DNA from 3 places in the Acidovorax sp. DW039 genome. Region 3 is predicted to be linked to each of the others. Evidence: predicted binding sites of a transcription regulator. Region 3 holds the regulator's gene; each other region holds the start of a gene.
The links. The regulator FNR, encoded in region 3, switches genes on or off when oxygen is low (the NO sensors DNR and NnrR bind a similar motif). The targets are predictions, from matches to a motif close to TTGATNNNNATCAA.

Region 1 (2,263 bases), 2.1 Mb from region 3:
ATGTGGCGCCGCAGGGGGCCCCATGAAAAGGCCATGGAGTGGCTGCTCAATGCCTTGGCCCGTTCGGCGCGCCGAACCTTCCCAGAGTAAGACTTGTTCTAAGGAACTGTTCAAAGGTGCCAGAGGCTGCGCCTACACTGCCCGCATGAAGATTCAGCTGTTGTCCGACCTGCACCTGGAGGCCCATCCCCAATTCCAAGCCCAGCCTGCCCCAGACGCCGATGTGCTCGTACTGGCAGGAGACATTGGCTCATACCAGCAGGGTGGGCAGCTGACCGATGGCGACTTTGGTCTGGCCCAGTTTTCACCCTTGCCACAGTGGGGTGCATGGCCAACGCCTGTGGTCTTCGTGCCCGGCAACCATGAATACGATGCCCAGGACTTCGACGAAGCACACCTTCGCCTGCAGCGCACCTGTGACAAGCTGGGCATTGCCTGGCTGGAACGTGAAATGCTGGTGCTGAACGGTGTGCGATTTGTGGGCACGACCCTGTGGAGCGACTTTGATGCACTGGCCGACCATGAAAACGCCCAGGACCTGAGCCGCCGCCTGCGTCTGCGGGACAAGGCCTTTCGCGCCGCCAATTTTTACCTGCGCAAAACCGGGGGCACGCGTGCCGGTAAGCCCTTTCTGGCAGAGCCTATGCGCGAGCAGGCGCTGATATGCCAACAGTGGTTGCGCAGTGCGCTGACCCAACCCTTTGATGGGCCTACGGTGGCCGTTACCCACTTCGCCCCCAGCCTGCGCAGTGCGGATCCACGCTATGGTCTGGTGCCCGGCACAGCGGGCTTTTGCAATGCATTGGACGCGCTTTTGCCCCATGCCCGGCTGTGGCTGCACGGGCATTTGCATGCCCCCAGCGACTACATCGTGCAGGGCCATGACGCACAGACCCAGCAGCCCTGGCAATGCCGTGTGGTCGCCAATCCGCTGGGCTATGCCCGCAAAGGAGAGCAGGAGAGCTTCCGGAGCCAGCTTTGCATCCCCGTATGATCAGTGGGCACCCTGCGGGCGTCGCCCGTGTGGATACCGCCCCAGCGCAAGACGAAAAACATGACCCAGGTCAAGACAACAACCGGCTGCGCGCATTAGTCTGAACACATCAACCTGGAGCACACCATGAACATTCTGCTTGCTGTCGACGGCAGCGCTTTCACCAAGAAAATGCTGGCCTACCTGGCTACCCATGAAGACCTGCTGGGCCCCAACCACAGCTACACCGTGCTGACGGTGCAAGCGCCCCTGCCCACCCGTGCGCGTGCCGCTCTGGGCAAGGAAGTGGTAGACAACTACCACACCGAAGAAGCCGACAAGATCATGGCCCCGGTGGCCAAGTTCCTGGGCCGGCACGGCGTGGAACCCAAGCGCATGTTCAAGGTCGGCGCCGTGGGCGAAACCATTGCCAAGGTGGCCGATTCCGGCAAGTTCGACCTGCTGGTGATGGGGTCTCACGGTCACGGTGCCCTGGCTACCTTGGTCGTCGGCTCGGTCACAACCCAGGTGCTGGCCCATTGCAAGGTGCCCGTGCTGATCGTGCGCTGATCCGCCACCGACCGCCCCACCATCCAAGCCCCGCTCTGCGGGGCTTTTTATTTGCCAGAGCGAAGTCCCACCTTAGAAAATTACCGAACGGTATTAATAAAAACCATTTGGTTTACTTTGGAACCAATTGGTTATAGATTTCGCCTGCGCCCATCCTGGCGTTTCATTTCCGTCCCTTACAGAGAGGAGCGTCCCATGAAGAAGACCTTGATTGCATTGGCACTGACGGCAGGTGCCACATGCGCAGCATTGGCACAGGACATCGTGGATACCGCCGTGAAAGCCGGCAATTTCAAAACCCTGGTTGCCGCAGTTCAGGCGGCAGGCCTGGTGGACACACTCAAGGGTCCAGGCCCCTACACGGTGTTTGCACCATCGGATGAAGCTTTTACCAAGATTCCCAAAGCCACTCTGGATGGGCTGCTGGCCGACAAGGCAGCGCTGACCAAGGTACTGACCTATCACGTTGTTCCAGGCAAGGTCATGGCCAAGGATGTGAGTGCCGGCAAGGTGAAGACCGTGCAAGGTCAGGAATTGACAGTCACCACCAGCTCGGGGGTGATGGTCAACCAGTCCAAGGTGGTAGCCACCGACGTCGCTGCCAGCAACGGGGTGATCCATGTGATCGACACCGTGCTCATGCCCCAGTAAGCACGGGGCCACTGCCAGCACCGTCCACCAAGCAAGGAGAACTCCCATGCATCCCATCATGAATCGCCG
Region 2 (2,263 bases), 1.2 Mb from region 3:
GCGCGGCAGGCGAATCGAGCCAGGCCAGCAGCTCCTGCGCGCCATCGCCCCGCACCCCCACCGTGGCGAGCACCGGAATGCCCAGCTCACGCGAGAGCACCTCCCGGTCAATCTGAATGCCCTGGCGCTCGGCCATGTCGCTCATGTTCAGCACCAGCACCATGGGCAGGCCCAAGGCCCGTGCCTCCAGCACTAGGCGCAGGTTCAGCCGCAGGTGGGTGGCATCGGTCACGCACACCAGCAAATCGGGCAAGGCCTCGCCAGGGCGGCGGCCCCGCACGATGTCGCGGGTGATGGCCTCGTCCAGGCTGTGCGCGTGCAGGCTGTAGGCACCGGGCAAATCCAGCACCCGCACCTTGCGGCCACTGGCCGTGTGCAACGTGCCCTCTTTGCGCTCCACCGTCACGCCAGCATAGTTGGCCACCTTCTGGCGCGCGCCGGTCAGCAGGTTGAACAGCGCCGTCTTGCCGCAATTGGGGTTGCCCAGCAGCGCCACACGCTGCAAATCACCGGCGGAACTGGCGGCACCGCCCCCCATATTCACCGCCGCGCTCATGCCAGCACCTGCACTTGCACCATGGCCGCTTCTTGCTGGCGCAGGGCAAACGTGGCCTGCCCCACCCGCACGGCCAGCGGGTCGCCCCCCCAGGCACCCCGGGCCAGCACTTGCACGGCCTCACCGGGCACAAAACCAATCTCCAGCAGGCGCAGCAAGGTGCTGTGCTCCCGCCCGTCGCGGGCGGGCACCAGTCCAGTGACCAAGGCGGGGGTTCGGGGCTTCAGCCCGTTCAGGCTCAAGGCAGCATGGGGCACCGAGGCTGCGGCCAATGGGGCGGCTGGTGCGCTGGGGTGCAGGGCAGCGGCGGCACCCTCTTGCATGGTTTTCATGGCGGGACTGTGTTCGTGCAAATGAGTTTGGTTCTCATTTTACGATTGGAGTTCCGCAGGCGGTTGATTCAGGTCAGAGGGGATGGGAGGGTGGATTGTTTTGGCTGGCTTTTGGAGGTAAGGGATGCGTCCGCAAAGGAAGTGCTATCGGCCAGATAGCGGACATTTGATTGCACCCATGATGACACCTGAAATCGATGCAGTTATCACGCTTTTTCCTTCTCACGCGGGTGGTAGACAGCACGCGATTACTGGTGAGTACCGAGGAGTTCTAAGTCTTTCAGAAGATGAAGCGTATTCCATGAGGATTACAGTTCCCCATCAGGTTGAATTCCGGCCCGGACACACCTTGACGGTCGGCGCTCAATTCCTGTTCCCAGGGATGGCGTTGCCTCGATTCCCTATCGATGCGACGTTTCGAGTGTGGGAGGGCGGCATCGTCGGCCACGGTCGCATTGTCAGAATTCACGACCGGGTGTCTCCGTGAGACAGTTTCCAGCAAGAAGAGGGACATTCCAAAATGACTATCACCCGTGATGCAGCAACAGCGTTGGCGCGCGAACAGATTGAAAAACTGCAGCGGGATGCAGGCTGTGCTCTATCCATACGGCCGGAACTCACTACGGAAACTCCAAATGGATGGGTGTTCTTCTACAACTCGGAAGAGTTCATTTCTACGCGTGTGCCGTCGGCAGCACTCGCGGGCAACGGTCCAATCTTCGTCAATCCTGATGGCGAAGTTCACCTGCTTGTTGCGCACTTGAGTTGGGAAGAGCAGGTCGTAAACCTTTAGGTCCGCTTGGGGCCCAAAGCAGCTATTGAGCCCCCCATTCCCAGGATGCGCAGCTACAGACAACACCGCCCAAGCAGCCATCCCGCTCCCCGTCAACCACCCCACGCAAACCCCACCCTAAAAATCTCCCACTGTTGGAAATAACCGACACCACAAAAAATCCAGGCCATTACCTTCACGTCCCATGCAAAAGCTTTGGGACATTTCCCCCCCCGTTCACACAGGCAGCCCGGTGTTTCCGGGCGATACGCCTTTTAGCCAGCAGTGGTGCGCCACCATTGGCCCCGGCTGTCCGGTCAATGTCAGTGCCATCACGCTCTCGCCCCACGTGGGCGCGCATGCCGATGCGCCGCTGCATTACGACGCAAGCGGCGCGAGCATTGGGGCCGTGGCGCTGGAGGCGTTTCTGGGCTCCTGCCGCGTCATCCACGCCATTGGCTGCGGGCCGCTGATCGAGTGGCAGCACATTGCCCACGCCATCAACCCTGCCTTGCCCCCTCTGCCCGCCCGCGTGCTGGTGCGCACCTATGCCCAGGCCCCGGCACAGTGGGACGGCCAGCTCGCCGCCTATGCGCCCGCCAC
Region 3 (2,263 bases):
AAATCCTGCACACCGAAACTCAGCCGATTGAAGCCCAGTTCAGCCAGCAAAGCCAACCTGTCGGCGTTGACAGTGCGGGGGTCCACCTCAATCGAATACTCACCGCCTGGCGCAAGGGTAAAGCTGCGCTTGAGCATGGACATCAACTCACGCAGCCCAACGTCGGAAAGGAACGTTGGAGTGCCGCCCCCCAGATGCAGCTGGCTGACCACCTGCCCTACACCACACTGGGCCGTGTGCAGGTCAATTTCCCGGCTCAGGTACCGCAGATAAACATCGGCGCGATCATGGTGTTTGGTAATGATCTTGTTGCAGGCGCAGTAGTAGCATAGCGACTCGCAAAAAGGAATGTGCACATACAAAGACAGTGGCATCGCCTTGGCACCGGTACCCAGCCCCCGCTGTGCGAGGGCCAGCGTGTAGTCCTCCTGCCCGAAAGCCTCCACGAAACGGTCCGCCGTGGGGTAGGAGGTGTATCGGGGGCCCGGCACATCAAACCGGGTGAGTAGTTCTGGGGTTACTGCGGTCATGGGGATATCCTTGCGTACTGGCTTACTGTGCCGCAGCCTTCTTTTTGCGTCCTTGACCTGCATCAAGTGAAACGATCTCCACTGGAGCGACAATTTGATGCATATCATCTGCTACTACTCGCAGACCGAGGCATGCCGGCCTCCCTCGTCGGGCACGATATGTCCGAACTACATCCAGGTATCTGTGCCATGAATCCGCTCACCATCAAAGTCGCTTGCTCAAACTGCAATCTGCGAGAACTTTGTATGCCTGTCGGCCTGAACGAAGAACAGCTCCAGCGCATCGACGAGGTGGTCGCAGTGCGCCGCAAGGTCAAGCGTGGCGGCACCCTTTTTCGCAATGGTGAGGCGTTCACATCGCTGTATGCCATTCGCACGGGCTTTTTCAAAACCTGCGTGGCGACGGAAGATGGCCGCGATCAGGTGACCGGGTTCCAGATGGCTGGTGAAATCATTGGTCTCGATGGCATCGTGAATGAACACCACACCTGCGATGCCGTGGCACTGGAAGACGCTGAAGTGTGCGTCATGCCGTTTGACCGCATTGAAGAGCTGTCGCGCGAAGTGACTGCCCTGCAGCACCACGTCCACAAGATCATGAGCCGCGAAATCGTTCGCGAACACGGGGTAATGCTGCTGCTGGGCAGCATGCGTGCTGAAGAGCGCCTTGCGGCCTTTTTGCTGAATCTGGTGCAGCGCCTGCATGCGCGCGGGTTTTCCCAGTCTGAACTGGTGCTGCGCATGACGCGTGAAGAGATTGGCAGCTATCTGGGTTTGAAGCTTGAAACTGTCAGCCGCACTTTCTCCAAATTTGTGGAAGAAGGCACTGTGGAAGTGCGACAGCGTCACGTCAGGATTCTCGACACCGACGCCTTGCGACGCATTGTCAACAACCAGCAGGCCTGCCACTAGGCCCACTGACGGAGCAGTAACCAGCTGCGTTCAACACACAATCCCTTCCCCGTTATCGCAACGCGGAAGGGATTTTTGTTATCAAGAGCAGGAAGGCGTCTTGCGGCAGTCGTCCGGGCGATCGTGCTCAGGTACAGGGCAGCGATTCAATTCAAACGGCGACATGGCCAGCAGTGTCGTCAACGCACTGGAAACCATGGTGAGTATCCAGAACGCAAAAAAAACGACCGTGTAAACACCACTGCGCGACAGCCCCAGAGGGTGACCAAACCAGTGCAGATCCTCCGGGTCCACCAAGGCAAATACCAGCATCTCCAGGCCGCCCGCCACCAGGAAGGCGGGCCATGCAATCCACATCAGGCGTTGCGTCCACATCGTTCTGTCTCCTTGCTGCTTGGCTTCAGGCTGAGCTCTTCACAAAGAGCATCGGGACCAACTTAACTCAGCGCGGCTGGTCCTTCAAGGGGGTTAGCGCGTGGTTTCGGCCCTTCACGGCAGGCAACATGCTGGGGTCTGCCTTCTCCAGCGTCTTGTTGATATCGATGCCTTGCTGGTAGTAGTCCTCTGCCACCACCGGATCGGGCCTGGACATGGCAATCCACAGCGTAACAAACCCGGCAACGACCACCAATGCTGGCCCTGCCAGCACGAGCCAGACGTGGCCAAACTTCCACCAAGGTGCCGAACCCGAAGGGGCTGCCGAAGAAACTGCTGACATATTCATCTCCTTCACATTCAGGCTTGCAAGCCTAAGCTCCGCTGCTTACCTGGGAACCAAAAATACTGTTTTCTCTGCCACGTGGGCACCACTTTCAGCACCA

Region 1: AACH87_RS01135 (universal stress protein) is a predicted target of FNR. The motif match lies at 1,055-1,068, and genes of this name have one in related genera.
Region 2: AACH87_RS08255 (FeoA family protein) is a predicted target of FNR. The motif match lies at 952-965, and genes of this name have one in related genera.

Annotation. Positions count from the first base shown of each region.
Region 1 is NZ_AP029019.1:254,650-256,912, reverse strand. It holds gene AACH87_RS01145 (LysR family transcriptional regulator) at 1-90, shown strand, start outside; gene AACH87_RS01140 (metallophosphoesterase) at 146-994, shown strand; gene AACH87_RS01135 (universal stress protein) at 1,121-1,543, shown strand; gene AACH87_RS01130 (fasciclin domain-containing protein) at 1,739-2,194, shown strand; gene AACH87_RS01125 (fasciclin domain-containing protein) at 2,241-2,263, shown strand, end outside.
Region 2 is NZ_AP029019.1:1,841,612-1,843,874, reverse strand. It holds gene AACH87_RS08260 (ferrous iron transporter B) at 1-538, opposite strand, end outside; gene AACH87_RS08255 (FeoA family protein) at 553-888, opposite strand; gene AACH87_RS08250 (hypothetical protein) at 1,067-1,375, shown strand; gene AACH87_RS08245 (YrhB domain-containing protein) at 1,409-1,681, shown strand; gene kynB (arylformamidase) at 1,866-2,263, shown strand, end outside.
Region 3 is NZ_AP029019.1:3,035,140-3,037,402, forward strand. It holds gene hemN (oxygen-independent coproporphyrinogen III oxidase) at 1-530, opposite strand, end outside; gene fnr (fumarate/nitrate reduction transcriptional regulator Fnr) at 720-1,442, shown strand; gene AACH87_RS13530 (hypothetical protein) at 1,524-1,817, opposite strand; gene AACH87_RS13535 (FixH family protein) at 1,885-2,160, opposite strand; gene ccoG (cytochrome c oxidase accessory protein CcoG) at 2,206-2,263, opposite strand, start outside.